Regions from separate parts of the Stenotrophomonas sp. IS26 genome, predicted to be linked through region 1. Evidence: riboswitches for the same ligand, from Rfam matches in the RefSeq annotation. Region 1 holds a riboswitch; the other holds the start of a gene.
What was found. Region 1 has a riboswitch for cobalamin ahead of metE (5-methyltetrahydropteroyltriglutamate--homocysteine S-methyltransferase). Riboswitches for the same ligand answer to the same signal wherever they lie in the genome.

Region 1 (15,935 bases):
CGCTGGCGCCACGCGCGGAGGGTGAGGGCATAGGACGGGCCGAAATCATGCTGGCCGATCAGCTGCAGATCGCTGCTGCGGGTCTTGGCGGCGACGATGGCGTTGATCGAGGGGATGAAGCTGCCGGGGAACACGAAGCGCTTGATGTAATCGACGCTTCGCCGCGCCTGCTCGTAACGCTGGTCTTCGATGGTGATGGCCTGCAGCAGCGCCAGGCCGTCATCCTTGAGCAGGCGGGTCAGCGTGGCGAAGTAGGTGTCCAGGTACTGCGCGCCGATCGCCTCGATCATCTCGATGGACACCAGCTTGTCGTACTGGCCGTCCAGATCGCGGTAATCCTTGAGCAGCAGGGTGACCTTGTCCTGCAGCCCGGCCGCCTCCACCCGCTGCTTGGCCAGCGTGTACTGCTCCACCGAGATGGTGGTGGTGGTGACGTGGCAGCCGATATGGCGGGCCGCGTACAGCGCGAAGCCGCCCCAGCCGGTGCCGATCTCGACCACGCGATCGGCCGCAGTGAGCTGCAGCTGCTCGCAGATGCGGGCCAGCTTGCGCTCGGACGCAGCCTTCAGCGTGTCGTCCGGGCGGGCATACAGCGCCGAGGAATACATCAGGTCCGGCGACAGGAACAGCGAGAAGAACGGATTGCCAAGGTCATAGTGCGCGGCGATGTTGCGGCGGCTGCCTTCGCGCGTGTTGCGGCGCAGCCGGTTCCAGCCTTTCAGCAGCCAGCCGCCGATGCGCGCCGGGCCACCCTCCATGCCATCGAGCAGATCCCGGTTGCGCACCAGCAGCTGGACCAGCGCGACCAGGTCATCGCAGCGCCAGTCGCCGCGGATGTAGGCCTCGCCTGCACCCACGCTGCCCTGCGCGGCCACCGCGCGGTAGAAACCGGGATCGTCCACCCAGACCGTCACCTGGGGCGTGGCGTCCGGATCGCCGATCACCACATCGCCCACGGCATCGCGCAGCCGCAGCTGCCCGCCGCGCAGCGGTGCCAGCTGCGCCAGCAGGCGCCCGCGCAGGAACCCTTCAAGGGCGGACGGTTGCGGCACGGCCACCGCGCGTGTCATGTCGTTCATGGGGATTTTCCAGCAAGAGAAGGATGGTCGTGAACGGGGTTGCGCTTGAGCCACAGGCGCAGCGCCTGCCAGTGGATCGCGGCAACGACCTTGAGGGTCATCAGCGGGTAACGCAGCAGCACGCCGGCCAGGCCACGACCGGTGAGCGGATGGCGCTGCATCACCAGGTCGGCATCGAACTGGCACACGCCCTCGCGCCACACCTGCATGTGCACGTGCAGGTCATCGCCCGGCGCGGTGAAGCGCCAGCGGTACTCGCAGTCCATCTGCATGAAGGGAGAAACGTGGAACTGCTTGTCGAAGGACCAGCACAGCGCGCGGCCCTGGGCATCGGCCTGGGCCACCGGCAGCACGTAGGCGTGGCGCTCCTTCCAGGGCGTGTTGGTGATCTCCGCCACGATGCTGTCCAGCGTGGTGCCATCGGCGGCGTAGCAGTAATAGAAGCTCACGGGGTTGAAGACATGGCCGGCATAACGCGGATGCGTCAGCAGGCGGATCGGCCCGGCGGGCGCGCGGCCCAAGGCCTCGGTGATGCGTGCGCGCACGGCATCGGCCAGCGGTTGATCCGGCGCGCCGAGATAGTCGCTGCGGCGGAACTCGACCACGTTGCGACGGCCCACCGACCACAGCCAGCGCCGCTCGAACAGGCGCGGCAGTTCGTCCAGGTCCAGCAGCAGCTGCGCGATCGGGTAGCGGAACGCGTGCGCGTGCGGCGCGTGTCGCCGATGGCGCATCCAGCCGCGGTAGATCGCACTGGCGTTCATGCCGGTAGCGCCTCGGCCAGCGGCCAGTACGACTCCGCATCCAGCGCCTGTAACGCGTCGACCACGCGCCGTGCACTGCGGATGCCATCCTCGTGGAAGCCCCAGCCCCAGTACGCACCGGCGAACCAGGTGCGGCGGTGGCCCTGGATCTCGGCCCAACGCTGCTGGGCCCGCACCATCGCGTGGTCATGCACGGGGTGGGCGTACTGCAGGCGGCGCAGCACGGTGGACGGATCGATCGCAGCGCTGCGGTTGAGCGTAACCACCAACGGCGTAGGCGTGTCGATGCCCTGCAGCAGGTTCATGCAGTAGCTGACCGTGCACGGTGCGAGCGGGTCGCGCGGCACATGCGCATTCCAGGCGGCCCAGGCCTTGCGGTCACGCGGCAGCAGGCTGGCATCGGTATGCAGCACCACCTCGTTGGGCTGGTAGCGGATCGCGCCCAGCACCGCGCGCTCGGTGAGGTCGGCATCGGACAGCAAGGCCAGCGCCTGGTCGCTGTGACAGGCCAGCACCAGCTGGTCGAAGCCCTCCAGGCCGGCAGCGCTGTGTACGCGCACGCCATGCTCATGCCGCTCCACGCCGAACACCGGGCACTCCAGGCGCTCACGCACCTGCCAGCGCTTGCGCAGTGCATCGACGTACCTGGCCGAGCCGCCCTGCACCACCCGCCACGGCGCGCGCCCGGTCATCTGCAGCATCTGGTGATTGGCCATGAACTGCACGAGGTAGCGCGCCGGGAAGGCGGCCAGGCTGGCCGTCGGCGACGACCACAGCGCCGAGGCCATCGGCAGCAGATGCTCGTCGATGAAGGTGCGGCCGTAACGGCCCTTGTCCAGGAATTCGCCCAGCGAGGGGCCTTCATCGTCGCGCTCGAGCAGCGCCGGCGCCTCGCGGTAGAACCGGCGCAGGTCCCGCAGCATGCCCCAGAAGCGCGGCGACACCAGATTTCGGCGCTGGCAGAACAGGGTGTCCAGCGAGGTCGCGTTGTACTCCAGCCCGCTGCGCTCGCTGTGCACCGAAAAGCTCATCGTGGTCGGCTGCGAAGCCACCCCCAGCTCGTCGAACAGGCCGGTCAGCAGCGGGTAGTGGGCAGGGTTGAACACGATGAAGCCGGTGTCCACCGCCTGCGTGCGCCCATCGACCTCCACCTCATGCGTATGCGTGTGACCCCCGAGGTAGTCATTGGCTTCGAACAGCGTCACTTCATGCTGCTGGCTCAGCCACCACGCACTGGAGAGGCCGGCGATACCCGATCCGATCACGGCGATACGCATGTCAGTGCTCCGCCTTGGCCAGCACCCAGGCCGGCACGGGTTTGAGATCACGCACCAGCCCGAGCGCGGCCATCGCACGCAGGCCATACCAGGTGACATCCACTTCCCACCAGTAGAAGCCCTGACGCGCGGTGCCCGGGAAGAAGTGGTGGTTGTTGTGCCACCCTTCGCCGAAGGTCAGCAGCGCGAGCCACAGGTTGTTGCGGCTGTCGTCACCGGTGTTGAAACGCTGGCGGCCGAAGCGGTGCGCCAGCGAGTTGATCGTCACCGTGGCGTGGAACAGCACCACGGTGGAAATGAAGAAGCCCCACACCAGCATCTGCCCACCGCTGGTGCCCCACGACGGCGCGATACGCTCCAGCAGCGCACCCAGGCCAAACAGTGCCGCGGCCAGCGCGATCGGCACCAGCGTGTCGAAGCGGTCCAGCCAGCGCAGCTCCGGGTACTTGGCCAGATCTGGGATGCGCGACCAGTCGGTGCGGAAGCCTTCGACCGTCAGGAACCAACCCATGTGGCTCCACCAGAAGCCATGCACCGAGGGCGAATGTGGATCGGCGGCAGTATCGGTATGACGATGGTGATTGCGATGATGCGCCGCCCACCACAACGGGCCGCGCTGCACGCTGGAAGCGCCGATCAGCGCGAAGATGAACTGCACGACCCGCGACGTCTGGAAGGTGCGATGGGAGAAGTAGCGGTGGTAGAAGGCCGTGATCGCAAACATGCGCACCGCGTACAGCGCGACCGCCACGCCGACCGCGACCCACGACACGCCCACCCAGATCACCGCCAGGCAGGCCAAGTGCATCGCCGCGAACGGGATGGCCCGCACCCAGTCCACGCGCTGTGGCTGGCCGGTCGCGGCAGCCGCATCCGTGCTGGTATCGAACCAACGCCACAGCGTGGCCCAGCGGCGTCGCTGTGCGGTGCGTCCTGCGTCGGGGGTGGGGCTGACCGACATGACTCGCTTCTCCTGAGGCGTTATCAGGAGATACGACAGGGCACGGCGTTTGGATGCACGGATCCGGAAAAAAACCGCGACTCCGTGCGATTACAGGTTGGCGATGTCGCCCTTGGCGATGATCGGGCCGGTCGGAATGCCTTGCGGCGCACCGGTCGACGGTTCCAGTGTGATCGCCAACACCGAGCCGTTCACAAGTGCATCACGCAGCGTGTCCGGCACGGCGACAGTATGCGCGCGGTCGATGGAGACCAGGCCCAGCGAACGCGGGGCGGCGCCGGCCGGGATCAGCCACAGCTCGGGGGCACGGCCGGCCGCATCGGCCGCGGCCGGGACCGGCACCATCAGCACCTTGCCCTGGGCCTTGTCGACCGAGGCCAGCCAGCCCGGCGTGCCATCGTCGTGCAACAGCGGCGTGACCGGCTTGGTGGCCTGCTCCGGCTCGGCCGGTGTCGTCGGCGGGGTCGGCGTTACCGCCACCGGCGAGGGCGAAGGTGCGGTCGGCTCCAGATCGCGGCGGCTGAACACCGCGACCAGTGCCAGCGCAGCAGCCAGCGCGGTCATGCCCTGCCAGAAACCGGTGCGCTGCCACACCCGAGGCGAGGCGGCCGTTGCGGCTGTCCAGCCGAGCGAGGTGCGGATGCGCGGCCACAGATGCGCGGGCACCGCTTCGGTACCGAGCGACTCGAGCAGGGGCGCAAGGCGGTTCTCCCACTGGGCCACCAATCGCGCGAAGCCGGGATCGCTGGCGATGCGGCGTTCGACCTCGGCACGCTGGGCGGCATCGAGTACGCCCAGCACGTATTCGCCGGCCAGGATGTCGGCGTTCGGCGGCTCGCCGTCGTCTTGCAGATCGTGGAGGTCGCGAACGTTCATCGTTCCAGGCACACCCGCAGTTGACCCAGCCCGCGGCGGACCCAGCTCTTCACCGAGCCCAGCGGCGAACCGATGCGGCGCGCCAATTCTTCATAGCTCGCGCCATCGAGGAAGGCCAGCCGGATCAAGGATCGCCGGCGCGGTTCCAAGGTTTCCAGGCACGCCTGCAGGCGCTCGTGGTTGGAGGCCTGTTCGGCAGCCTGGGCAGGCTGCGGCGCGAGATCGGGAATCTCCTCCGCCACCGACAGATCATCCAGCGCGCGCGGCGGCGCGGCGCGCAGGCGGTCGATCGAGCGGTTGCGCGCCAGCATCGACAGCCAGGTCATGGCCGCCGCCTTGGCGCGGTCGAACTGCGCCGCCTTGTTCCAGACCGTGGTGAACACGTCCTGCAGTACCTCTTCGGCATCCCCGCGGTCGCGCAGCACGTGCAGGCAGATCGCGAACAGGCGGCCAGAGGCCAGCTGATAGACCGATTCGAAGGCCTGGCGATCGCCGCCGGCGACCCGGGCGAGCAACTCGTCCAGACGGTGGGATGCGGCGGTGGCGGCAGCGTCCAGCTCGGGCATCGCAGGCTCAATGTCGATAACGGGCGTATCGGCATCGTCCTTGCTTGCGAGGCTGGCTGCAAGGGGGCGCTCAGGCACCGCATGTCTTCACCAGCGGCTGCGTACGCGCGGCGGACAACTCTGCCGCAGGCGTGGCAACGGGAGCCGCCGGAAACTCGACCCGCACCTGCGGGTACTTGCCCTTCTCATCGCGGACGTTGCCGGTGCCGGTGAACTGCAGCAGCCGCTGGTCCGCGGTGGCATAGACCAGGGTGACCGGGGGCACCGCGAAACCGAACCACGCATCGAGCTTCATCTGCAGCTGCTCGGCCGGTTGACCCTGCCAGGTCACCGCACCCGTGCGTTGCACTTTCAGCGGCACCAGGCGCTGACGGCTGGGCAGCAGGAACTGGAACGCCACGCTCTGCCCCGCCTGCAACGCCGCCCAATGGCTGCGCACCGCCGCGTCGAAACCGGCATCCACCACCGCGCCCGGCGGAACCGCGATGGCGCGGCTGAATGTCGGTGCCTGCGCGCTGGCACGGACCGATACCTGGCGGGTAGCGGCACCGCCGCGCACGCCTTCCTGATACCCATCGCGGCCATCGTCCAAGGTGAAATCAGGCGTCTGCGGGCTGCCCTGCGGGGTCATCCACTTGCGCGCAAACGGGCGCCCATCGCTGCAGCGGTACAGCACCAGCCGCGACTGTGCGCTTGCCGGCCCCTGCAGCCAATGGGTCTCGCGGTAGAGCAGGCGCCCATCGGCGGTGGCGTACGCGCGGCCTTCCTGGCGCTGCACGGTCTGCGCGGCGGCACTCGCGGGGGCGGCGATCACCGACAGCAGCAGGATCAGGCAGGGCAAGGGCTGGCGCATGGGGGTCCAAACGGGCGGGCTTGCAGGGAGATACGCAGTTGACGGTGGTTTGGATGCAGTGGGGTGAATCGGGCAGACGACTTGACCATCGCTCGCCTTCGGCCTACCTTGTGCTCGCCGAAGGTATCCATCGCTTCATGCAGATGAAGGGATGGATTTAAACGGGAATCCGGTGAAGGCGCCTCGTGCGCCCATTCCGGAGCTGCCCCGCAGCGGTGAATGGAAACGACTCCTGCCAACAGCACTGGGCCTTCGCGCCTGGGAAGCGGCAGGTACTAGGTGGGCGCCCGCGCCCGTGTCCATCAGCCCGAATACCGGCCCCGGCCGGAGGACATGACCGTCCTCCGATTCGACCTGGAACGTCCGCGGGGAGGTTGCCGGGGCCTGCCGCCATGCCGCCTGCATGGCGCTGCCCCCGTGCGTCCGCTTCACGGCATCCGGTTCGCCCGCGGGGGCGAAGGTCGCTGGCGGGGCGGAAGGGGCTGCAAGGCCCCGGACGGCGCGCGGTTCCTTCGTTCCTCAATGCCCCTACGCAATGAGGACACGTTCCAATGACCACTGTTACCACCCTGGGTTTTCCACGCATCGGTGCCAAGCGCGAACTCAAGCGCGCGCTCGAAGCCTTCTGGTCCGGCGAGAGCACCGCCGCGTCGCTGCAGGACACCGCGGCCGAGCTGCGTGAACGCCACTGGCAGCTGCAGCGCGAGGCCGGCGTGGATGTGCCGCCGAGCAACGATTTCAGCCTGTATGACCAGGTGCTGGATGCGGCCTTCCTGTTCGATGCGATCCCGACCCGCTACCGCGCGCTCGCCGATGCCGAGCCGCTGAGCGGCTATTTCGCGATGGCGCGTGGCCTGCAGCGCGATGGCATCGACCTGCATGCGCTGGAAATGACCAAGTGGTTCGATACCAACTACCACTACCTGGTGCCCGAACTGCACGCCGGCCAGACCTTCACGGTACGCGGCGACAAGCCGCTGGCCGAGTACCGCCAGGCCAAGGCGCTGGGGATCGAGACCCGTCCGGTGCTGATCGGCCCGGTGACCTTCCTGCGTTTGTCCAAGACCACCGACGGCAGCAACGCACTGGACCTGCTGGATGCACTGCTGCCGGTGTATGTGCAGCTGCTGGGCGAGCTCAAGGCGGCCGGCGCGGCGTGGGTGCAGCTGGATGAGCCGCTGCTGGTGCAGGACCTGGACGAGGCCACACGTGCTGCCTACGAGCATGCCTACGCGGTACTGGCCCAGGCTGCCCGCCCCAAGGTGCTGGTGGCGACGTACTTTGGTGCGCTGGAGGACAACCTCGCGCTGGCCGCCTCGCTGCCGATCGATGGCCTGCATGTGGATCTGGTCCGTGCGCCGGAACAGCTCGATGCGGTGATCAAGGCGCTGCCGGCCGGTCGCGTGCTGTCGGCCGGGCTGGTCAACGGCCGCAACATCTGGCGCACCCACCTGGACAACGCGCTGGTGCTGGCGCGCTACGCGCACGGCCATGTCGGCAGCGATGCGCTGTGGCTGGCGCCGTCGTGTTCGCTGCTGCATACCCCGGTCGATCTGGACCACGAAAAGAAGCTCGATGACGAACTGCGCAGCTGGCTGGCGTTCTCCCGGCAGAAGCTCGGCGAGCTGCGCGTACTGGCCGACGCGATCGATGCACCGGCGCGTGCCGAAGCACCGCTGGCTCATTCGCGTGCGTGCATCGAATCGCGCCGTCGTTCGCCGCGCGTGCACAACACGGCCGTCGCCGCGCGCCTTTCCTCGCTGACCCCGGCCGATGCACAGCGCCACAGCCGCTACCCGCAACGCCACCTGGCCCAGGCCGCCGCGCTGAAGCTGCCGCGCTTCCCGACCACCACGATCGGTTCGTTCCCGCAGACGCTGGAGGTGCGTGAGGCGCGTGCCCGCAACAAGGCCGGCAAGCTCTCCGATGCGGACTACGATGCGTTCCTGGCCACCCAGACCGAGCACTGCGTGCGCGTGCAGGAGCAGATCGGGCTGGACGTGCTGGTGCACGGCGAGTTCGAGCGCAACGACATGGTCGAGTACTTCGGCGAGCAGCTCGATGGCTTTGCCTTCACCAGGAATGGCTGGGTGCAGAGCTACGGCTCGCGCTGCGTGAAGCCGCCGGTGATCTTCGGCGATGTGACCCGCCCTCAGCCGATGACGGTGCGCTGGTCGCAGTACGCGCAGTCGCTCACCCAGCGGCCGATGAAGGGCATGCTGACCGGCCCGGTGACGGTGCTGCAGTGGTCATTTGTACGCGACGACCAGTCCCGCGCGGACACCTGTCGCCAGATCGCACTGGCCCTGCGCGATGAAGTGACCGACCTGGAAGCGGCCGGGATCGGCGTGATCCAGATCGACGAGCCGGCGATCCGCGAAGGCCTGCCGCTGCGCCGCGCACAGTGGCGCGAGTACCTGGACTGGGCAGTCGAAGCCTTCCGGATCAGTGCCAGCGGCGTGCGCGATGCGACCCAGATCCACACCCACATGTGCTATTCCGAGTTCAACGACATCATCCACTCGGTGGCTGCGATGGACGCGGACGTGATCTCGATCGAGACCTCCCGCTCACGCATGGAGCTGCTGGATGCCTTCGTGCGCTTCCAGTACCCCAACGAGATCGGCCCGGGCGTGTACGACATCCACTCCCCGCGCGTGCCGGACAAGGCCGAGATGCTGGCACTGCTGCGCAAGGCCGCCGAAGTACTGCGCCCGGAGCAGATCTGGGTCAACCCGGATTGCGGCCTGAAGACCCGTGGCTGGCCGGAAACCCGGGCCGCGCTGGAAGCTCTGGTGGCCGCTGCGCGTGAGCTGCGCGAGGAAACCGCGGACGCCAACGCCGCCTGATCCGACCCTTGTAGACCGCCCCAAGGACCCCATCGCCGCCGTTGCCGGCGGTGGGGTCGACGAGAAACGCATGAACCCGCATGACCTGACACCGATCGACCGCCCGACCCTGTCCCTGCCCGACGGCCAAACCAAGCTGCTGCTGCACTCGTGCTGCGCGCCGTGTTCGGGCGAGGTGATGGAAGCGATCACCGCCTCCGGCATCGACTACACGATCTTCTTCTACAACCCCAACATCCACCCGGTAAAGGAATACGAACTGCGCAAGCAGGAGAACATCCGCTTCGCCGAGAAGCATGGCGTGCCGTTCGTCGACGCTGACTACGACACCGACAACTGGTTCGCCCGCGCCCGCGGCATGGAGAACGAGCCCGAGCGCGGCATCCGCTGCACGATGTGCTTCGACATGCGCTTCGTGCGCACCGCGTTGTATGCGCACGAGAACGGCTTTGCGGTGATCAGCAGCTCGCTGGGCATTTCGCGCTGGAAGGACATGAACCAGATCAACGACTGCGGCCACCGCGCCGCCGCACACTACCCGGGCATCCAGTACTGGGATTACAACTGGCGCAAGGGCGGCGGTGCCGCGCGGATGGTGGAGATCAGCAAGCGCGAGCAGTTCTACCAACAGGAATACTGCGGCTGCGTGTACTCACTGCGCGACGCCAACCGCCACCGTCGCCAGACCGGCCGCGAGCGGATCAAGCTGGGCGTGCTGTACTACGGCGATGGCACCTTGAAGCAGGGCGACGCCGACTGACCGTTGCGGGGGCGTCGGCTAGACTGGGCGTCCCCACAGCCGTGAAGCCGCCATGAGCCGTTACCCCGCCGATGTCGCGTTGGTCGTGATCGACCTGCAGCCGGACTTCATGCCTGGTGGCGCACTGGCCTGCGTGGACGGCGATGCGATCGTGCCGGGCATCGCCGCGGTGCTCGCCGAGCGCCATTACCGCACCGTGGTGGCGACCCAGGACTGGCACCCGGCCGACCACGCCTCCTTTGCCAGCCAGCACCCGGGGCATCTCCCGTTCGAGGCGATCCTGCTGCACGCGCAGCCGCAGACGCTGTGGCCGGACCACTGCGTACAAGGCAGCGACGGCGCCGTGCTGCATCCGGGCGTGGACTGGACCCTGGCCGACCTGATCCTGCGCAAGGGCACGCGCCAGCAGGTGGACTCCTACAGCGCGTTCCGCGAGAACCATGGTCCTGACGGCACCCGCCCGGCGACCGGCCTGGCCGGGTGGCTGCACGAACGCGGCATCCGCGAGGTGCACGTGTGCGGTCTGGCGCGCGATTACTGCGTGTTGTGGAGCGCGCAGGATGCGGTGAAGTCCGGGTTCCGGGTGAAGTTCCATTGGGACCTGACCCGGCCGGTGACCGAGGCCAATGATGGGATGGTGCGCGAAGCGTTGGCCAAGGCGAAAATCGCGCTGATCTGACGGGCGAGTCAAGGCGCCGGCCGGAACGGCGTACCGACCAACGGTCGGTACCTACCGGATCAAAGAACGACCGTCTGGTGCCGGCCGTGCGCTGGTAGTGCCGGCCGCTGGCCGGCTCCCGATACCGTTTGGGTCGTGCGATGAGCCGGCCAGCGGCCGGCACTACCGGAGTGTCGTACCCACCAACGGTCGGTACCTACCGGTCAGCGGAACACGACCGTGCGATGCCCGTTGCGCAGGATCCGGTGCTCCACATGCCGCCGTACCGCGCGCGCCAGTACCTGCGATTCGGTATCGCTACCCAGCCGCACCAGATCGCGTGGCGTCATCGCGTGATCCACGCGCGCCACGTCCTGCTCGATGATCGGGCCTTCGTCCAGATCCGGGGTCACATAGTGCGCGGTGGCGCCGATGATCTTGACCCCGCGCGCGTGTGCCTGGTGGTACGGCTGTGCGCCTTTGAAGCTGGGCAGGAAGCTGTGGTGGATGTTGATCGCGCGCCCGGCCAGCGCCTCGCACAGGCGCGGCGACAGAATCTGCATGTAACGCGCCAGCACCACCAGGTCGATCTGCTCGCGCTCCACCAGATCGATGATCTGCTGCTCCTGCACGGTGCGGTTGTCCGCGTTGACCGGCAGGTGATGGAACGGCACGCCGTAGGAGCCGGCCAGGGCAGCGAAGTCCTCGTGATTGGAGGCCACCGCCGCGATATCCACCTGCAGCTGCCGGCTGTGCGCACGGAACAGCAGGTCGTTGAGGCAATGCCCCTGCTTGCTCACCAACACCAGCAGGCGCGCACGACGGCGGGCGTCATGCAGCTGCCAGTCCATCCCGAACTCGGCGGCCAGGGTGGCCATGCGGGCTTCCACGTCGCCCAGTGACTGCTCGGCGGCACGGTCGAAATGCACGCGCAGGAAGAACCGGCCGCTCTCGTCGTCGCCGAACTGCTGGGCATCGAGGATGTTGCAGCCCAGCTCGAACAGCAGGCCGGACACACGGTAGACGATCCCGGTACGGTCCGGGCATGACAGGGTGAGGATGGAATCGGGGCGCATCCGACCAGTGTAAGCGAGCACCGCCGGGCTGCGGACGATGCTCTCAGATGCAACCAAGGGCAGCGGGCCCCGCGACTACACCGACACCGGATCCACCTTCTCCACATCGATGCCATAGCGGTCGATCGCCACCTGCAGCTGGGCCCGTTCGATCCGGCCCTCGTCGGCCAGCGACTTGAGCGCGGCGAGCACGATGAAGTGGCGGTCCACTTCAAAGAATGTACGCAATGACTCGCGCGTATCCGAGCGGCCGAAGCCATCCGTGCCCAGGGCGGTGAAGCGACGGCCGTCGATGAAGGGGCGGATCTGGTCGCCGACGATCTTCATGTAGTCGGTGGCCACGATCACCGGGCCCGGGTGCGCGGCCAGGCATTGCTGCACATACGGCACCCGCGGTTCCTCCACGGGATGCAGCAGGTTCCAGCGCTCTGCCGCCAGGCCATCACGGCGCAGTTCGGTGAGGCTGGTGGCGCTCCACACATCGCTGGCGATGCCGAAGTCCTGCTGCAGCAGCGTGGCCGCGGCTTCCACCTCGCGCAGGATCGCGCCACTGCCCATCAGCTGCACGCGCAGCGCCGGGTCGCTGTCGGCGGCAGCGGGATGCAGCAGGTACAGGCCCTTGAGGATGCCTGCTTCGCTGCCTTCGGGCAGTGCCGGGTGCGGATAGGCCTCGTTGAGCACGGTGATGTAGTAGTAGATATCTTCCTGGTCCACGTACATCCGGCGCAGGCCGTCCTGGATGATCACCGCGAGTTCAAAGTTGTAGGTCGGGTCATAGGACACACAGCTGGGGATCACCGAGGACAGCACGTGGCTGTGGCCGTCGTCGTGCTGCAGGCCCTCGCCCATCAGCGTGGTGCGGCCGGACGTGGCGCCGAGCAGGAAGCCGCGGGTACGTGCATCGGCAGCCGCCCAGGCCAGGTCGCCAACGCGCTGCAGGCCGAACATCGAATAGAAGATGTAGAACGGAATCGTGGCCAGGCCGTGGTTGCTGTACGCGGTACCGGCGGCGATCCACGAGCAGATCGCGCCGGATTCGTTGATGCCCTCCTGCAGGATCTGGCCGTCCTTGGCTTCCTTGTAATAGCTCAGCTGGCCGGCGTCCTGCGGGGTGTACAACTGGCCGAGGTAGGAGTGGATGCCGATCTGGCGGAACAGGCCTTCCATGCCGAACGTGCGTGATTCATCGGGCACGATGGGAATGATCAGCTTGCCCAGTTCGGGGTCCTTGAGCAGCGTGGTGAGGATGCGCACGAAGCCCATCGTGGTGGACTGGCCACGTTCGCCACTGCCCTGCAACTGGGTGGCGAACGCCGACAACGCCGGCACTGGCAACGGATCGACGTGGGTCACCCGCGCGGGCAGCTGGCCGCCCTGGGCCTGGCGACGCTGCGCGAAATAGCGCGCCTCGGCACTGCCCGGCGCGGGGCGCAGGTACGGCATGTCTTCCAGCTGGTCGTCGCTGACCGGCAGATCGAACCGGTCACGGAACGCACGCACGGCATCGGCGCTCATCTTCTTGAGCTGGTGATTGATGTTCTGCCCTTCACCGGCCTCGCCCATGCCGAACCCCTTGACCGTCTTGGCCAGGATCACGCTCGGGCGACCATTGCCGGCGACGGCCTGCGCGTAGGCGGCGTACACCTTCTGCGGATCGTGACCGCCGCGGGCGAGCGCCCAGATCTCGTCATCGCTCAGGTCCGCGACCAGCGCCAGCAGTTCGGGATACCTGCCGAAGAAATGCTCGCGCACGTAGGCACCGTTCTGCGACTTGAAGGTCTGGTAGTCGCCATCCACGCATTCCATCATGCGCTGGCGCAGCAGGCCGGTGCGGTCCTTGGCCAGCAGCGCGTCCCAGCCGCCGCCCCAGATCACCTTGATGACATTCCAGCCGGCGGCGCGGAAGGTGCCTTCCAGTTCCTGGATCACCTTGGCGTTGCCGCGCACCGGGCCATCCAGCCGCTGCAGATTGCAGTTCACCACGAACACCAGGTTGTCCAGGCGCTCGCGGCCGGCCACCGAGATCGCGGCCAGCGATTCGGGCTGGTCCATTTCGCCATCGCCGAGGAACGCCCAGACCTTGCGGCCCTGGTGCTCCTTCAGCCCGCGGTATTCCAGGTAGCGCATGTAGCGCGCCTGGTAGGCGGCGGTGAGCGGGCCCAGCCCCATCGAGACGGTGGGGAACTGCCAGAAGTCCGGCATCAGGCGCGGGTGCGGATACGAAGACAGACCCTCGCGATCGGATTCGCGGCGGAAGTTGTCCATGCGTTCCGGTGCGATGCGGCCTTCGACGAACGCGCGGCCGTAGATGCCGGGCGCCGAATGGCCCTGGATGTAGATCATGTCGCCATCGAAGGTGCCGGTACGGCCACGGAAGAAGTGATCGAAGCCGACGTCGTACAGCACCGCCGCGGACTGGTAGGTGGCGATGTGGCCGCCCACGTTGGAGTGCTTGCCGGCGCGCAGCACCATGACCATCGCGTTCCAGCGGATCATCGCGTTGAGGCGGCGCTCGATGCCGAGATCGCCCGGGTAGGCGGGCTGGCGCTCGACCGGAATGGTGTTGGTATACGCCGTCCAGACGCGGCCATGCAGATCCCCATGGCGGGCCGTGTCCAGCTCGGTCAACTGGTCCATCAGGTAATGCGCGCGCGGCCGGCCGGCGGCATGGATGACCGCCTCCAGCGACTCACGCCATTCCTGGGTTTCCTGCGGGTCGGTATCGAGGGGGGCGAGCGCTGGGTTCATGTGCATCTCCGGGGAAGGCGGCCAGGCCGTGCGCAGGACGCGACGGCAGCGGGGGCGGCACAGCGCGGACGCGGCGTCGCCCGGGCAACAGAGCCGGGCGAGCGGGCAACCTGGCGATTGCGGGACAGGCACGATAAGCAGCCGCCGCCGGGGCGGGTAGACCGGATGGGCTTGGCGCTTTATAAAGAAATTCTTTCCAATGGAGCGCGAGAATGGCGGCCAGCATGAACATTCTCCAGTCAATCCGCAGCTTCATCCGGACCGCCGACGCCGGCAGCCTGGCCGCGGCCGCGCGCACGCTGGGGGTCAGCCCGGCGGCGGTCGGGCAGAACATCGCCCGGCTGGAGGCGCATCTGGGTGTGCGCCTGCTCAACCGCACCACCCGTACCCTGGCCCTGACCGAGCGCGGTGCGCTGTACCTGGCCCAGGTGCGCCACATCGAGCGCGACCTGCAGCGCGCCCAGGCCGCCGTGACCGACCTCGATGCCACGCCTGAAGGGCGGCTGCGGATCGCCAGCAGCACCGCGTTCGGCCGGCACGCGCTGGCCCCGTTGCTGCCCGCGCTGCAGGCCCGCTTCCGCCGCCTGGCGATCGAGCTGCTGCTCACCGACCGCAGCGTCGACCACGCGCACGAAGACGTGGACGTGAGCATCCGGATCGAACCGCAGCTGGAGGAAGGCCTGGTGGCCCGGCCGATCGCGCAGGTGCCGTTCGTGTTCTGCGCGGCACCGTCGTATCTCGCGCGGGCCGGCATCCCGCTCACACCGGAGGCGCTGCGCGAGCATCGTTGCCTGCTGCTGCGCTACCCGCTGGATGGGCGCTATCTGCCTTGGGGCTTCGTACGCGACGGCATGCGCTTCGATGCCGAGGTGGCCCCGGCGCTGGTCAGCGACGACATCGACGCGCTGGCCGAGATGGCGGTGGCCGGCGGCGGCATCACCCGGCTGGCGGCATTCGTGGCCGCGCCCTATCTCGCGCGCGGCGAGCTGCAGGCGCTGTTCGAACCCGGCGATGCGCAGAGCACCCAGGCCTCACCGGAACCGATGCGGTTGTTCCTGTGCGTCAGCGATCGCCGCGATCTGACCCCGAAGGTGCGGGCGCTGATGCAGCACATCATCGAGGGGCTGCCGCCGGCGTGGCGGGTGGATGCCGGCTGAGGGCAGGCTCACCCGGGATGCCGGCCAGCGGCCGGCACTCCCTTCCGCGTGTCAGCGTTCCGGCGCGATGAACACACCGCGGGCTTCGCGCGGTTCGCAGCGCAGGTACTGCGGTGCCGGAGCCACCGAATCGCCCAGTGCCGCGGCGGCATGCCACGGCCAGCGCGGGTCGTAGAGGATGCCGCGGGCCAGCGCGATCGCATCGGCATGACCATGGCGCAGGATCGATTCGGCCTGCGAGGGCTCGGTGATCAGGCCCACCGCGATGACCGGCATGCGCAGCTTGTGCGCCTTGATCGCCTGCGCGAACG
Region 2 (15,935 bases), on a different contig from region 1:
GAGATAGCGCTGGCGCTCCTCGGCGCTGAGCGTGGCGTCCTTGAGCGCCAGGGTTTCCAGATACCCGTGCAGCGACGACAACGGCGTGCGCAGATCGTGCGAGATGTTGGCGACCAGTTCGCGCCGCTGTAGATCCTGCTGGCGCAGCTGTTGCCACTGCTCGCCCAGGCGCTGGGCCATGTGCCCGAAGCTGTGCTGCAGGATCGCCAGTTCGTCGCGCTCGCCGGGACGCACCGGTGCCGGTGGCGGCGCGGCGTCCGGGGTAGCGCTATCCACATCGAAGGACTGGATGCGCCGGGTCAGCTGGCGCAACGGGCGGGTCACCCAGCGGAACGCGACCAGGCCAGCCAGCAGCCCCACCACGGCCACGATCGCCAGCGACCACAACGTGGTGCGCAGCGTACTGTTGGCCGCGATATTGGCGGCGAGCGCCTCGCGCTGTTCACCGACCAGCACCACGTAGATGTAGCCCGCCTGATGCCCCTGCACCCACAGCGGCGCCGCGTTGAACACCTTGCGGCCGGTCGCGCTGCGTGGGTCATCGCCGAGGATCGGCAACGGCTCGTCGCGCAGCAGCGCCTGCACAGGCGCCAGATCGACACGGCTGCGCTTGAGGTGACCGTCCGGCGCGTCATGGCCAAGGATGCGGCCCTGGTCATCGAGCAGATACACCTCCACGCTCGGGTTGACCGCCATCAGCTTGCCGAACAAAGCGCGCACTTCACCATTGCGCATGCCGCGACCATCCATCAACTCGCCGCTGCGCGCGATGTGCTCGGCCAGCCCGCGTGAGAGGCGCTGCACGGTTTCCTGCTCATGCACAGTGGTGCTGCGCATCTGGATCCAGACCAGTGCGCCACAGCACAGCAGCAACAGCGCGAAGAACACCGCGGACAGGCGCTGGGACAAGGTGAGGCGGATCATGTGTCTGCCCCCTCGTGGCCATCGACCAGTTTGTAGCCGCGCCCCCACACCGTCTGGATACGCTGCGGGCTGGCCGCATCGCGCTCGATCTTGTTGCGCAGCCGGTTGATGTGGGTGTTGACGGTGTGCTCGTAGCCGTCGTGTTGATAGCCCCAGACCTGGTTGAGCAGGTCCATCCGCGAATAGACCTGGTCCGGATGACGGGCGAAGAAGTACAGCAAGTCGAACTCGCGCGGGGTCAGTTCCAGGGGCCGGCCGTCGACCAGTGCCGTGCGTGCGACCGGGTCGATGCGCAGCCCGGCCACCTCGATCTCGCCAGCGTCGATGCGTGCGTTCTGCGCCATCGCCTCGACACGGCGCAGCAGCGCCTTCACGCGTGCCACCAGTTCCAGCATCGAGAAGGGCTTGGCCAGATAATCGTCCGCACCCAGCTCCAGGCCAAGAATGCGGTGCACTTCACTGGCGCGCGCACTGGTGATGATGATCGGGGTGTAGCGCGTCATCGCGCGGGCACGCTTGCAGATTTCCAGGCCGTCCACGCCGGGCAGCATCAGGTCCAGCACCAGCGCGCTCCACGGCTGCGCCTCCAGCAAGGCCAGGCCCTCGTCGCCGGTGGCGGCATGGGTGACCTCATAGCCTTCATCGCGCAGATGCATGCGCAGCAGATTGGCGATGTGGACATCGTCTTCGACGATCAGGACACGCTTGGCACTGCTCATCGGCTCAGGGGGCGGCAGGAGGGCATGGCGGCATTGTCGACGGATCGCGACCTGAATGTGTCACGGAAAATTTAACCCTGCGTGAGGATTCGTTGACCGGGCCGGGCGCAGCATGGCCGCATCGTCCCCGTGCCCGGAGATCGGTCATGCGCTTCACACGTCGCAAAGTGCTTGGAATAGGTGGCATGACGGCCGCCGCCGGTCTGTTTGGCCTGACCGCCTGCAGCAACCCTGCCCCGGCGGCGCCCGCCGCACCCGCACGCCAGTTCGAGGTGATGCGCAGCGATGCGCAGTGGCGCGAGCAGCTCACGCCCGCCCAGTACAGCGTGCTGCGGCGGCAGAGTACCGAGCGGCCGTTCAGCAGCCCCCTCAACAAAGAGCATCGGCGTGGCACCTTCAGCTGTGCCGGCTGCGCGCTGCCGTTGTTCTCCTCCTCCACCAAGTTCGACAGCGGCACCGGTTGGCCAAGCTTCTGGGCGCCGCTGCACGATGCCGTCGGCGAAGACCGCGACACCACCCTGGGCATGGTCCGCGTCGAGGCGCACTGCCGGCGCTGCGGTGGTCATCTCGGCCACGTGTTCGATGACGGCCCGCGGCCCACCGGCCTGCGCTACTGCATGAACGGCGTGGCCATGAATTTCGTCGCGGCCTGAGCGCCGCACTCCCCTGCGTCATAGAAGGACCTCTCCATGCTTCTGCTCGTGCTGGCCTACCTCGGTGGCGTGCTCACCATCCTCAGCCCCTGCATCCTGCCGGTGCTGCCGTTCGTGTTCGCCCGCTCGGACCGCCCGTTCCTGCGCAGTGGCCTGCCGCTGCTGATCGGCATGGCGTTGATGTTCGCCGTGGTCGCCAGCCTGGCGGCGGTGAGCAGCCAATGGGTGGCGCAGGCCAACCAGATCGGGCGCTGGATCGCGCTGGTGGTGATGGCAGTGTTCGCGCTGGCGCTGCTGTGGCCGGCGCTGGCCGACCGCCTGCTGTCGCCGTTCCAGCGGCTGGGCGCACGGCTCAGCGCCTCGGCCGATGCGGCCAGTGACGCGGGGCGGGGGGGCGTGGGCACCTCGCTGCTGATCGGCATCGCCACCGGCCTGCTGTGGGCGCCATGTGCGGGGCCGATCCTCGGCCTGATCCTCACCGGCGCGGCGCTGCAGGGCGCCAGCGTCGGCACCAGCGGGCTGCTGCTGGCCTACGCACTGGGCGCGGCCACCTCGCTGGCCCTGGCGATCTGGATCGGCGGGCGCGTGTTCGCCGCGCTCAAGCGCCGCCTCGGCGTGGGGGAGTGGGTGCGCCGCGGGCTCGGCATCGCCGCGTTGCTGGCGGTGGTCGCCATCGCGATGGGGTGGGATACCGGCGTGCTGACCCGGCTCTCCACGGTCAGCACCGCCAAGCTGGAGCAGGGCCTGCTCGATGTACTTCCGGCGCAGCAGCCCGCGGCCGGTGCGGCGATGATGAGCACCGCCGGTGCCCCTGGGCAGCCGCTGCCGGTGGAAGGCACCCTGCCCTCGCTGGCCGGTGCGACCGGCTGGCTCAACAGCCCGCCGCTGGACGCGCAGGCGTTGCGCGGCAAGGTGGTGCTGGTCGACTTCTGGACCTACTCCTGCATCAACTGCCTGCGCGCGATGCCCTACGTGCGTGAGTGGGCCGAGCGCTATCGCGATCACGGTCTGGTGGTGATCGGCGTGCATGCGCCGGAGTTCGCCTTCGAGCGCAATCTCCCCAACGTGCAGCGGGCGGTGGAGGACCTGAAGGTCACCTACCCGGTCGCGATCGACAACGACTTCGCCATCTGGCGCGGCTTCAACAACAAGTACTGGCCGGCGCATTACTTCATCGATGCGCAGGGCCGGATCCGCGCGCATCACTTCGGCGAGGGTAACTACGCGCAGTCCGAGCAGATCATCCGCCAGCTGCTGCGCGAGGCCGGCAACATCCTGCCCGGTGACGATGCACCGGTCGCGATGACGCTGGACGGCGTGGCGCGCCAGGCCGACATGAGCAACCTCAAATCACCGGAGACCTACCTCGGCCATGCGCGTGCCGAGAACTTCGCCTCCCCCGGTGGCCAGCGCCAGGACCAGCCTGCCGACTACACCGTGCCTGCCACGCTTCAACACAACCAGTGGGCCTTGGCCGGACGCTGGACCGTGGGCAACGAAGACGCCCGGTTGGAGACACGCGGCGGCCGCATCGCCTTCCGCTTCCATGCGCGCGACCTGCACCTGGTACTGGCGCCGGGCGAGGACGGCAAGCCGGTCCGGTTCCGCGTGCGCATCGACGGGCAGGCGCCCGGCGCTGCGGCCGGTGGAGACATCTCCGCCGACGGCGACGGCCGCGTGGATGAAAACCGTCTGTATCAGCTGATCCGCCAGTCCGGCGCCGTGCAGGAGCGCACCTTCGAGATCGAGTTCCTCGATCCGGGCGTGCACGCCTACGCCTTTACGTTTGGGTGAGGAGCCATCGCATGAAGATCGCAGTCGACAAACTCGTTGCAGGCGGCATCGCTGTCGCTATCGCGGCACTCACCGCCAGCGTGGTGCTGGGTCTGGATCGACCGGCACACGCCGCCGCAGCCATCACAGCCGCGGCGATGCCGCCACCTGCCGGCAAGGCCGACCTGCGCCAACCCGGTGTGAAGCGTGCACAGGTGGTATTCGCCGGTGGCTGCTTCTGGGGTGTGCAGGGCGTGTTCCAGCACATCAAGGGCGTGGACAACGCGCTCTCCGGCTACATCGGCGGCAGTGCGGCGAATGCCACCTACCCGCGCGTCGGCGGCGGCGGTACCGGCCATGCCGAAGCGGTGCAGGTCACCTACGATCCGGCCCAGGTCAGCTATGGCCAACTGATGCAGGTGTTCTTCTCGGTGGCGCATGATCCGACCCAGCTCAACCGGCAGGGCCCGGACCGAGGCACGCAGTACCGCTCGGCGGTCTATGCCGACGACGCGGCGCAGCGCGATGCCACCCGCGCTTATATCGCCCAGTTGCAGCAGGCCAGGACCTACGCCGCGCCGGTGGTGACCCAGGTCGATGGCGGCAAGCCGTTCTTCGCCGCCGAGGGGTATCACCAGAACTACCTCACGCTGCATCCGGAATCGCTGTACATCCGGATCAACGACCTGCCCAAGGTGGCCGCGCTGAAGCAGCAGTACCCGGCGCTGTACCGCGAGCAGCCGCGCCTGGTGAGCACCACCATTTCGGCGCGCTGATCACGCGGGGAACCAGAAGAAAAGACGCACGGCACACATCGCTCTGCCGTGCGCGAGGGAAGTCATCGAGCCCCATGGTAGGCTGCGTCCCGAGGCGGATACAGATGCAGATGGCTGGCATCCGCACGGTTACAGATACCCGTGGATGCAGATGCCGATGGCGACCAACCTCTACCAGTCCCTGGCCGATGAAATGGCCGATGCGATCCGCAGTGGTCGCTTGCCGGTCGGCACCCGGCTGCCGTCGCTGCGCGGCCTGGCGACACAGCGCAGCCTCAGCCTCAACACGGTGATCGCCGCGTATCGGCAGCTGGAAGATGCCGGGCTGGTGCTGCCGCGGCCCAAGGCGGGCTTCGTGGTGAGCCCGCGCCTGCCCGAACCGACCCAGTCGCTGCGGCAGGCGCCCTCACCACCGACCGCACCCTCGCAGCAGGCGATGATGGCCCGCGTACTGGCCGCACAGCAGCAACCGGACATCGTCGATCTGGCGTTCGCCGGCCCGCGCGGCAAGCGTTTCTATCCCGGTGCCCAGCTGGCACGCACCACCGCGCAGGTACTGCGCCGGGCCGCCACCACGGTGGAGACCTACGCACGTCCCAACGGTGCGGCACGGCTGCTGACGCAGATCGTGCAGCGTGGGCCACGGCTGGGGCTGCACACCACCACGGACCGGCTGGTGCTCACGCATGGCGCGATGGAAGCCCTGCAGCTTGCGCTGCGCGTGGTGACCCAACCCGGCGATGCCGTGGCGATCGAAGCGCCCTCCTACTTCAACATCTACCCGCTGCTGCGCAGCCTGGGCCTGCGCGCGATCGAGCTGCCCACCCATCCGCGCGACGGACTCGATCTGGATGCACTGGAAGCGCTGCTCGCCGCCGGCGGCATCGCCGCGATCATGGCCATGCCGACCGTGCACAATCCGCTCGGCGGCAGCATGCCCGTGCCGAACAAGCAGCGCCTTGCCGCGCTGGTGAACCATTACCAGGTGCCGTTGATCGAAGACGCGGTCTACGCCGAACTGCAGTTCAAGGAACCGCTGGAGCCGTTGGCCAAGAGCTTTGACCGCGATGGCTGGATCATGGTCTGCAGCGGCTTCTCCAAGACGCTGGCACCGGACTACCGCATCGGCTGGCTCGACGGTGGCCGCTTCGCCGCCGATATCCAGCTGCTGAAGTTCCATTCTTCCGGCGCAGAATCACGCCTGCTCGGGGACGCGGTTGCCGCGTTCCTGGAGGCCGGCAACTATGAGCATCATCTGCGGGGCTTGCGTCGGCTCTACAGCGACCAGGTCAGCCACGTGCGTGGCCTGATCGCGCAGCACTTCCCGCCCGGCACGTCGGCCACCCAGCCTACCGGCGGGTTCCTGCTGTGGGTGGAGCTGCCTGCCGCGATCGATGCCGGGGAGCTGTTCGAGCAGGCCTTGGCCGAGGGCGTGGTGTTCATGCCCGGCCAGGTGTACTCGCGCGGTGCCCGCTACCGGCATTGCCTGCGCCTGTCATGCTGCCAGGAACTCGACGCGCGTTTCCTCGGCGCGATCGCCACGGTCGGCCGGTTGGCGACCGCCCTGCAGACGCGCGCAGGCACCTGACACTCAGAACACCAGCCGGTCCGCCAGGCGGGCCGGGTCCAAGCCCGGCGCATACGGCAGGCGCCCCCAACATGGCATCGGCAGCCGCGCGGTGAGCAGTGCGACGTTCTCGTCGCGGCGTGCCATGCTCGGGTCCACGTCGTTGGCAATCCAGCCGATGCAGCGCGCGCCACGGGCCGCGATCGCCTCGGCAGTCAGCCGCGCATGGTTGAGGCAGCCCAGCCGCAGCCCGACCACCATCACCACGGGCAGCGCCAGCGCGTGCACCAGATCACTCTGGTCCAGCCTGGCCGACAGCGGCGCCAGCCAGCCGCCGACGCCCTCGACCACCACCGTGTCCGCGCTGGCGCGCAGGCGCGCGAAGGCGGCCTCGATCGGCGCCAGCGACAGTTGCACGCCCGCCTCCGCCGCGGCGATCTCCGGGGCCAGCGGCTGCTCGAGCGCGAACGGGTTGAGGTCGTCATATGCGGGCATCGGCATGCTGGCGGCCAGCAGGGCCGTGGCGTCCTCGTTGCGCAGGCCCTCGGGCGTGCGCTCGCAGCCACTGGCGACCGGCTTCATGCCCACCGCGGTGCCGCCGTGGCGGCGCAGGGCATGCAGCAGCACACAGCTGCTGAAGGTCTTGCCGATGCCGGTGTCGGTACCGGTGACGAACAGGGCGGCAGGGCGCGGCGCAGGCAGGGGCATGGGGACGACCGGGGGCGGAAACGCGCCATTATCCGCCGTCCCGGCAGCGCTGCGGTGCGGTCCGCTGTGTTCGGCCGGCCCCGGGGGCACCCAACCGCTGCGCTTGGTAGACTGCGGCCATGTTCGATACCTCCACGCTCACCGGCAGCAAGCCGGAACAGTACGGCCAGCTGCTGGCCCAGGCCCGCGCCCTGGTGCACGGCGAGCGCGACCGCATCGCCAATGCGGCCAACCTGTCGGCGCTGGTCTACCACGCCCTGCCGCACCTGAACTGGGTCGGCTTCTATTTCTTCGATGGCAAGGAGCTGGTCGTCGGCCCGTTCCAGGGTCTGCCCGCCTGCGTGCGCATTCCACTCGACAAGGGCGTGTGTGGCGCCGCGGCTTCGCAGCGGGTGACCCAGCGTATCGAAGACGTCGATGCGTTCCCGGGCCACATCGCCTGCGACTCGGCCTCGCGCTCGGAACTGGTGGTGCCGTTGGTCCACCACGGCGAGCTGGTCGGCGTGTTCGATCTGGACAGCCCCTCGCTGGCGCGCTTCGATGCCGAGGACCAGGCCGGGCTGGAAGCCATCGCCGCGGTGTTCGTCGAGGCTTTGGGATGAGTGGCGTCAAGCTGCGCAACATCGGCCCGAAGAGCGCAGCATGGCTGCGCCAGGTCGGTCTGCGTACGCCGGAAGATCTGGTGGCGGTCGGCGCGGTCGGTGCCTTCGTCAAAGTGCGCCGCGCCGGCTTCAAGCCCAGCTTGAACCTGCTCTACTCGCTGGAAGGTGCGCTGCAGGACTGCCACTGGCAGGAACTGCCGGAGGCGCGCCGCACCGTGCTGGTGGCCGAGTACGAAGCGATCATCGCCGACCAGCCGCTGAAGAAGGCGCCGCCCGCCTCCGGCCCGGTCTACGACCGCACCGTGGAGCATCGCGACGATGACGGCGACGAAGCGCCGCCGTTCGAGATGGACGATGACAACCGCTGATCCACGGCTACCGACACACCGTCGGTAGCCGCGCGCCTCATACCTGCTGCAGCTCCAGCAGTTCGCCCCACAGCCGGTCGTCCTCGCGCTCCACGCGCAGGCGCAGCCGCGTGCCGTGATCGATGCGCAGCGCCCAGCACATCGCCATCGGCAGGCCGCATACCTGCGACAGCACCATCCGCAGCGGTCCGCCATGGCTGACGATCAGGGTCGGGACCGGCTCGGGCTCATCCAGCAGCCGGTGCAGTCCACGCGCGATGCGGCGCTCGAAGTGGCCCCAGCTTTCGCCATGCGGCGGCGGGTTGGCGTGCGGGTCCAGATGGAACGCTGACAGCGCATCCATCGGCAGCGCCTCCAGCGCGAGCCCGTCCCAGTCGCCGAAATCCAGTTCTTCCCATTCCTCATCGGCCTCCACGTCCACCGCGTGGGGCAAGGCCAATGCCTCGGCGGTCAACAGCGCTCGCTGCCGTGGCGAGGACAGCACACGCTGCCAGGACAGCCCGGCGTAGCGCGCGCACAGGGCCTCGGTCGCACCCTCGTGCAGCGGCGGATCGGTGCGGCCATCAAGATGGTCGTCGCGGCTGGTGCTGGCGTGGCGGATCAGATCGAGAATCATGCCGCGCCCCGTCTGCTGCCCGCTGCGGCCGGCCGGTGCGGGTCACGGGCGTCGGTGCCGGGGTGCTGCAACCACGTTGGGGTCATGGAGATCACATCGAAAAAGCGAGGCGCATTCTAACCGGTGCGCTCCATGGGCCCGGCCGATGGCTTAGACTGCGCCCACTTTCAGGTGACCTGGGGCTGCAATGCCGCCAGGTTGAAACGGGAAGCCGGTGACGCGTCGGGCCCTGTGCCACGCCGCCACTCCGGCGCTGCCCCCGCAACGGTAAGCGTGGAAACACCAGGCAATACGCCACTGTGCTCCGGCATGGGAAGGCGCCTGGCACGATGGCACGGCCATCGACCCGCGAGCCCGGAGACCGGCCTGGAAGACGACTGGTTGCGATGCGGCGGGCATGGCGGCGGCAAGCAGGCGCCTGCGTGCGCCCGCCCACCGTCGAACCTCCCTGCAGCGTGATCATCCCCACCCCTTGCCGCGCGGGCGTGCGCGGTGCATGGAGTCATCGATGAAGCTGCAAACCCGCGTTCTTTCCCTGGCCGTGCTCTCGGCCCTGCCCCTGCTGGCCGCCGCACAGGACGACGCCACCGCGCTGGACCAGGTGCTGGTCACCGCCACGCGTACCCCGATCGCCCTGCAGGACAGCATCTCACCGGCGCAGGTGATCGACCGCGCCGAGATCGAGCGCAGCCAGGCGCCGTCGCTGCAGGATCTGCTGCGCGGCCGTGCCGGCATCAACCTCAACAACAGCGGCGGCCTGGGCAAGCAGAGCTCGCTGTTCCTGCGTGGCACCAACTCGGCCCACACCCTGGTGCTGGTCGATGGCGTGCGCATCAACACGGGCGACCTCGGCCTGGCGATGATCCAGGATCTGCCGCTGGCACAGATCGAGCGCATCGAAATCGTGCGTGGCCCGCAGTCCAGCCTGTACGGCGCCGATGCGATCGGCGGCGTGATCCAGATTTTCACCCGCCGCAACGCCGGCCAGTTCGCGCCGCACCTGCAGCTCGGCGGTGGCAGCAACGGCCTGCGCGAGGCCAGCGGTGGCTTCGGCGGCAGCGGTGAGCGTGGCTGGTTCGGCACCGACATCGCCTACCAGCACACCGATGGCATCAACGCCTGCCGTGGCTCGGTGTCGCCCTTCGCCGGCTGCGGCGCCGACGAGCCCGACCGCGATGGCTACCGCAACCTGTCCATGAGCCTGCGCGGCGGCTATGCCCTGACGGACACGTTGAGCGTGGAAGGCACCGCCCTGCGCGCCGAAGGCGAGAACCATTACGACGGCTATTACAACTACTCCGAAACGCTGCAGCAGGTACTCGGCGGCAAGCTGCGCTACACGCCGAGCGAGCGCTTGAACCTGACGGTCAACGTCGGTCGCGCCGATAACGAATCGGACAACTTCAACGGTGATACCTGGCTGGGCAATGCACAGACCCACCGCGACAGTGCCTCGGTGCAGGCCGACATCGGCATCGCTGATGGCCAGCTGCTGAGCGCCGGTGTGGACTGGAGCCAGGACAACCTGGACGGCAGCAGCGCCGGCTACCTGGTCGACAGCCGCGACAACACCGGCGTGTTCGTGCAGTACCAAGGCCGCTTCGGCGCGCACCACCTGCAGGCCAGTGTGCGCAACGACGACAACGAGCAGTTCGGCAACCACACCACCGGCAGCCTCGGCTGGGGCCTGGAGCTGGGCAGCGGGTTCCGCCTCAACGCCAGCTACGGCACCGCGTTCAAGGCCCCGACCTTCAGCGACCTTTACGACCCGTGGAGCGGCGTGCCGACCCTGGACCCGGAAAAATCCAAGAGCGCGAACATCGGCATCGCCCAGCAGGGCGACGGCTGGCGCTGGGGCCTGGATGTGTACGAAACGCGCATCGATGACCTGATCACCTACGATGCCACCACGTTCATGATGTCGCAGGTCGAAAAGGCCCGCATCCGCGGCGCCGAATTGACCGGTGCGATCACCGTCGCCGGGTTCGACCTCAACGCACAGCTCAGCCACACCGACCCGCGCAACCGTACCGACGGCAGCGCGCAGTTCGACAACTGGCTGGCCCGCCGCGCACAGAACACTGCGCGCCTGGACGTCGATCGCCGCGTTGGTGATTTCCGCGCCGGCCTCACCGCCAACGGCGCCGGCAAGCGGTACGACAATGCGGCCAACACCGTGCGCCTGGGCGGCTACGGCACCGTGGATCTGCGCCTGGAATACGCCCTGACCGGCGATTGGTCTGTACTGGGCCGGGTCAGCAACGTCTTCGACCGCGAGTACGAAACCGTCGCCTGGTACAACCAGCCCGGCCGCGAGTACCGTCTGAGCGTGCGTTACCAGCCGAAATAAGGGATCTGGACGGCGGCACTGCCGCCGTCCCACCCCCCCGCTAGGTGCCGACCGTTGGTCGGCACAATCATTGAACCTGGCAGGTGCCGACCGTTGGTCGGCACACGCTCGAACGCCTTACAACACCAGCAATTCCCGCAGATCATCCACCACGGCAACCGCCTCGACGTGGTCCAGGTCCAGCCCACGCGGATACCCATAGCGCACCAGCGCCACCGGCATGCCAGCATCCACGGCCGCTCGGTAATCCGTGATCGAATCGCCCACCATCAATGCGGCCTCGACGGCCACGTCGAAGTGCGCCGCGATGTGCCGCAACGGCGCACCACTCGGCTTGCGCTCCGGCAGGGAATCCCCACCCAGCACCAGTGCGAACACGTCCTGCAGACCGAAATGCTGCAGCAGCGGCGCCACCAGTGCGGAGGGCTTGTTGGTGCAGATCGCCAGCGTCACCGAACGCTCGCGCAAGGCAGCCAACGTCTCGGTCACGCCATCAAACAGGCGCGGGCTGCGCAACAGGCACTCCTCGTAGTGCCGCATGAAACCGGGCATCACTTTGTCCAGATCGATATCACTGCCGGCCGCAGTAAACGCCTGCTCGACAAGCCGACGCACGCCATCACCGATCCACGTCAACACCGTCGCCTCCGGCACGCGCGGCAACTGCCAGTCCTGCAGCGTGCGGTTGAGCGCTTCGGCGATATCGGCCGCGCTGTCCACCAGCGTGCCATCCAGATCGAACACCACCAACGGATACGGATACGACAAGACGACACTCACTTCAACGACGTGGGAGCCCCATTGTACGGCGGCACCGCCACGGCTCTGCTCATGCGCCGTTGACCCCAGGGACTCAGAGCAGCGCCAGAAACTGCGGGCTGCTGAAACGCTCCACCAGGAAATCCAGAAAGCTGCGCATGATCGTCGGCAGCTGCCGGCGCGAGGCGTACACGGCGTGCAGCCCCAGCGTCTCCACCGTGTAGTCAGGCAGCACGGCCACCAGCTCGCCCGAACGCAGCAGCGGCGCGATCTGGTACATCGGCAACATGGCGATACCCGCCCCGGCGCGTACGGCTTCCAGCAGCAACGATGCTTCGTTGACGCTGATATTGCCACCCACCGCCACCGCGATCTGCCGTCCGTCGCGCTGCAGGTGCCACACACTCTTGCCGACGTAATGGTGGGTCAGGCAGTTATGCGCGGCCAGTGCATCGGCTGTGCCCGGCGCACCGCGCTCGGCCACGTACGACGGTGCCGCACACAACACCGACCGGCACGGCCCAAGATGGCGCGCGATCAGACTCGGGTCGATCGCGCGCGAGATGCGTACGGCGATGTCCACCCGCTCTTCCACCAGATTCACCACCCGATCGACGAGTAGCAGTTCCACCCGCGTCAGCGGATGGCGTTTGACGAATTCGGCCACCGCTGCCGCCAGGTGGAGCTGCCCGAAAGAAACACTCGCGGTCACCCGGATCAGCCCGTGTGGCTCGGGGTTGTCAGTGGCCAGCTCAGCGTGCAGTTCATCGCCGATCGCCAGCATCTGCCGGAAGCGCAGCAGCGCCGCCTCTCCGGGCCCGGTCAGGCTGATCCGGCGCGTGGTCCGGTGCAGCAGCCGCGCGCCCAGCCAGCGCTCCACCTCGGCCAGATGGCGCGTCACCATCGCCCGCGACATCTCCAGCGCCTCGGCCGCAGCGGTCAGGCTGCCACGCTCGGCCACCTCGACGAACACGTTCATCGCCGTCATCCGGTCCATTTGATCGATCCGTGCAACAAATTAGGCCGTTATACGCGGTTTTTCGTTCGATTCCAGGGGCATACGCTGGCCTTCCTTCCTCAACGGACCTTCCCCCATGAAAATCGCTCTCGTTGGTGCCACCGGCAACATCGGCCGTGAAATCACCCGCCAGGCCCTCGCCCGCGGCCACCAGGTCACTGCCATCGTCCGCCGTGAAACCGACCTCCCGGCGGAACTGGACGGCGCCCAGCTGGCCGTGGCCGCGCTGGATGACACCGACGCGCTGGCCGCCGTGATCGCCGGCCATGACGTCCTGGCCAGCGCCTTCGGCCCGCGCCCGGGCGATGCCCCGAGCACGGTGACCACCACCAGTGCCGCTCTGGTCGCCGCCGCCCGCCAGGCCGGCGTGCCCCGCTTCATCATGGTCGGCGGTGCCGGCAGCCTGGAAGTCGCCCCCGGTGTGCAGCTGGTGGACACCGAGGGCTTCCCGGACGCCTACAAGCCGGTCGCCCTGGCCGCCCGCGAGACGCTGAAGCAGCTGCGCGCCATCGACGACCTCGACTGGACCTTCTACTCCCCGGCCGCCGAAATCGGCCCCGGCCCGCAGCGCGGCGGCTTCCGCACCCAGGCGAAGAACTTCCTGGTCGGCGATGACGGCCACAGCCGGATCAGCTACCCCGACTACGCCGACGCCTTCGTCAGCGAGATCGAAACCCCGCAGTACCTGCGCCAGATCGCCACCGTCGCCTACTGAGCCCTGCCCGCCCCGGCGATCCCCGCCGGGGCCCTGGATGGAACCGCCCCCATGCCCACGCTCTCCCGCACCACCCTGGCCCTCAGCCTGGCCCTGATCACCGGCCTCACCGCCCTCACCCCGGTCACCAGCCCTGCCCGCCCCGCCGCGAACGCACCCGCGCAGGACGCCCCCTTGGCAGTGCAGCCCTACCACCCCGGAGACGACGCCCTCTTCGCGGTTTCCTCCACCCTGATCACCGGCCGCCACGACGCCATCCTCGTGGATGCCCAGTTCGCCGCCACCGATGCCGCGCAGCTGGTCCAGCGCATCCGTGACTCGGGCAAACGCCTGACCACGATCTACATCAGCCACGGCGACCCCGACTACTACTTCGGCCTGGCCACCCTGCAGGACGCCTTCCCCGACGCCCGCATCCTCGCCACCCCCTCCACCGTCGCCCACATCAACGCCACCCAGGCCGCCAAACTCGCGTTCTGGGGCCCCCAGATGGGCGCAGGCAAGCCGAGCCGCATCGTCGTCCCCGAACCGCTGGACGGCGACACCCTCACCCTCGAAGGCCAACCGATCAAGATCATCGGCCTCACCGGCCCCAGCCCGGACCGCACCGTCCTGTGGATCCCCGCCCTGCGCACCCTCCTCGGCGGCATCCCCATCGTCGCCGGCGAACACGTCTGGATGGCCGACACCCAAAGCGCCCAATCACACGCGCACTGGCTGCAGACCCTCGCCACCATCAAGGCACTGAACCCCACCCGCGTCATCCCGGGCCACTACGCAGCCGATGCCGCCCTGGACATCAGCGCCGTGGATTTCACCGCCAACTACATCCGCGCGTTCGACGAAGAAACCGCACGCAGAAAAGATGCCAACGCACTCATCGCCGCGATGAAAAAGCGCTATCCGACCCTGGCCGGCGAGAGTTCACTGGAACTGAGCGCGAAAGTAGCCAAGGGTGAAATGCAGTGGCCGTAAGGGCGCATTCGTAGAAGCCCAACGTCATTGCGCACATTGAAAAGCGCGAGGCGTTTCCTCTCTGCGCACCGACCTGTGTCGGGGGGACGACGCGGGTGGGGTATCGGGACCGTGTGTTGCCATGGATGGCAACACACGAGCTTACAGGGACGTACTTGCAGCGGGTCCCGGTACCCCACCCGCGTCGTCCCAAACCCTCATCACCCGAACACCAGCGCATCCGCCGTTGCCGTTGCCGTTGCCGTTGCCGCAAACAGTAAAACCGTCAGCCATCACCAAGATGGTCAAACAACCCCGGCTGGCGAACCACCTCCCGCTCCCGGAATCCCCCCAACCCCACCCCCACCAACCGATACCGCGTCTCCAACGGCAACTCCACCCGCGCCCGCAACCCCAACGCAATATCGCGCAGCGCCTCCACCGAATCCGGCGGTGACTCCGGCGTAAAACTGCGCGTAATGATCCGGAACTGCGACGTCTTCAACTTCAACACCACCGTATGCCCCACGCGGTCCGTCTTGCGCGTCGCCAGCCACGTCTTCTCCGCCAACTGCACGATCGCCGGCGCCAGATCCTCCAACAACAGATCCTCGGCGAACGTATCCTCCGACGAGATCGACTGCACCGGCTGATCCGGCTCCACCGGCCGCTCATCCACACCGCGCGCACGATTGAACAACCGTCCCCCAAACGTCCCGAACCGCGCCTCCAGTTCCTCCAGCGGCAGCGCACGCAGATCACCCACCGTCGCCACGCCCAGCTCTGCCAGCTTCGCTGCCATCACCTTGCCCACGCCCGGCACACGGTTCACCGGCAACGGCGTCAGAAACTGCTCGATACGATGCGGTGGCACCACGAACTGCCCGTCCGGCTTGCGCCAATCCGAGGCGATCTTGGCCAGGAACTTGTTCGGCGCGATCCCCGCCGACGCCGTCAGCTGCGTCTCCTCGCGGATCTGCGCGCGGATGATCTGCGCGATCTCCGTCGCCACCGTCATCCCGCCCTTGTGCTCGGTCACATCCAGATAGGCCTCATCCAGCGACAACGGTTCCACCAGATCCGTATGCCGCAGGAAAATCTCGCGTACCTGGCGTGACACCGCCTTGTAGCGGGCGAAATCCGGCGGCACGAACACCGCATCCGGACACAGCCGCTCCGCACGCACCGCAGGCATCGCCGAACGCACGCCAAACACACGCGCCTCGTACGAGGCTGCGCACACCACCGAGCGCATGCCCCGCCACGCCACCACCACCGGTTTGCCCCGCAACGAAGGGTCGTCACGCTGCTCCACGGACGCGTAAAACGCATCCATGTCGACGTGAATGATCTTGCGGGGGCGGGACACGGGCGTTGGCACTCGAATTCAGATGAACAAGATTACAGCCACACGCCGCAGTATGGTTGTTGGA

Region 2: it holds a riboswitch for cobalamin, as region 1 does, so the genes downstream of both, btuB (TonB-dependent vitamin B12 receptor) here and metE (5-methyltetrahydropteroyltriglutamate--homocysteine S-methyltransferase) in region 1, are expected to answer to the same signal.

What each region holds. Positions count from the first base shown of each region.
Region 1 covers NZ_JBSZJV010000011.1:109,883-125,817, forward strand. Annotated here, with positions in the region: gene ACW6W5_RS11625 (SAM-dependent methyltransferase) at 1-1,079, opposite strand, end outside; gene ACW6W5_RS11630 (DUF1365 domain-containing protein) at 1,076-1,843, opposite strand; gene ACW6W5_RS11635 (NAD(P)/FAD-dependent oxidoreductase) at 1,840-3,120, opposite strand; gene ACW6W5_RS11640 (acyl-CoA desaturase) at 3,122-4,081, opposite strand; gene ACW6W5_RS11645 (anti-sigma factor) at 4,172-4,957, opposite strand; gene ACW6W5_RS11650 (sigma-70 family RNA polymerase sigma factor) at 4,954-5,523, opposite strand; gene ACW6W5_RS11655 (hypothetical protein) at 5,594-6,376, opposite strand; cobalamin riboswitch at 6,480-6,713, shown strand; gene metE (5-methyltetrahydropteroyltriglutamate--homocysteine S-methyltransferase) at 6,928-9,225, shown strand; gene ACW6W5_RS11665 (epoxyqueuosine reductase QueH) at 9,296-9,985, shown strand; gene ACW6W5_RS11670 (nicotinamidase) at 10,038-10,664, shown strand; gene purU (formyltetrahydrofolate deformylase) at 10,868-11,719, opposite strand; gene aceE (pyruvate dehydrogenase (acetyl-transferring), homodimeric type) at 11,795-14,467, opposite strand; gene ACW6W5_RS11685 (LysR substrate-binding domain-containing protein) at 14,692-15,624, shown strand; gene ACW6W5_RS11690 (NADH:flavin oxidoreductase/NADH oxidase) at 15,676-15,935, opposite strand, start outside.
Region 2 covers NZ_JBSZJV010000005.1:147,593-163,527, reverse strand. Annotated here, with positions in the region: gene ACW6W5_RS07160 (sensor histidine kinase) at 1-924, opposite strand, end outside; gene ACW6W5_RS07155 (response regulator transcription factor) at 921-1,643, opposite strand; gene msrB (peptide-methionine (R)-S-oxide reductase MsrB) at 1,790-2,296, shown strand; gene ACW6W5_RS07145 (cytochrome c biogenesis protein DipZ) at 2,333-4,090, shown strand; gene msrA (peptide-methionine (S)-S-oxide reductase MsrA) at 4,102-4,845, shown strand; gene ACW6W5_RS07135 (aminotransferase-like domain-containing protein) at 5,003-6,433, shown strand; gene bioD (dethiobiotin synthase) at 6,437-7,120, opposite strand; gene ACW6W5_RS07125 (GAF domain-containing protein) at 7,240-7,722, shown strand; gene ACW6W5_RS07120 (TfoX/Sxy family protein) at 7,719-8,090, shown strand; gene ACW6W5_RS07115 (histidine phosphatase family protein) at 8,128-8,706, opposite strand; cobalamin riboswitch at 8,859-9,090, shown strand; gene btuB (TonB-dependent vitamin B12 receptor) at 9,215-11,056, shown strand; gene gph (phosphoglycolate phosphatase) at 11,174-11,824, opposite strand; gene ACW6W5_RS07100 (LysR family transcriptional regulator) at 11,910-12,812, opposite strand; gene ACW6W5_RS07095 (NAD(P)-dependent oxidoreductase) at 12,910-13,548, shown strand; gene ACW6W5_RS07090 (MBL fold metallo-hydrolase) at 13,600-14,523, shown strand; gene dinB (DNA polymerase IV) at 14,789-15,871, opposite strand.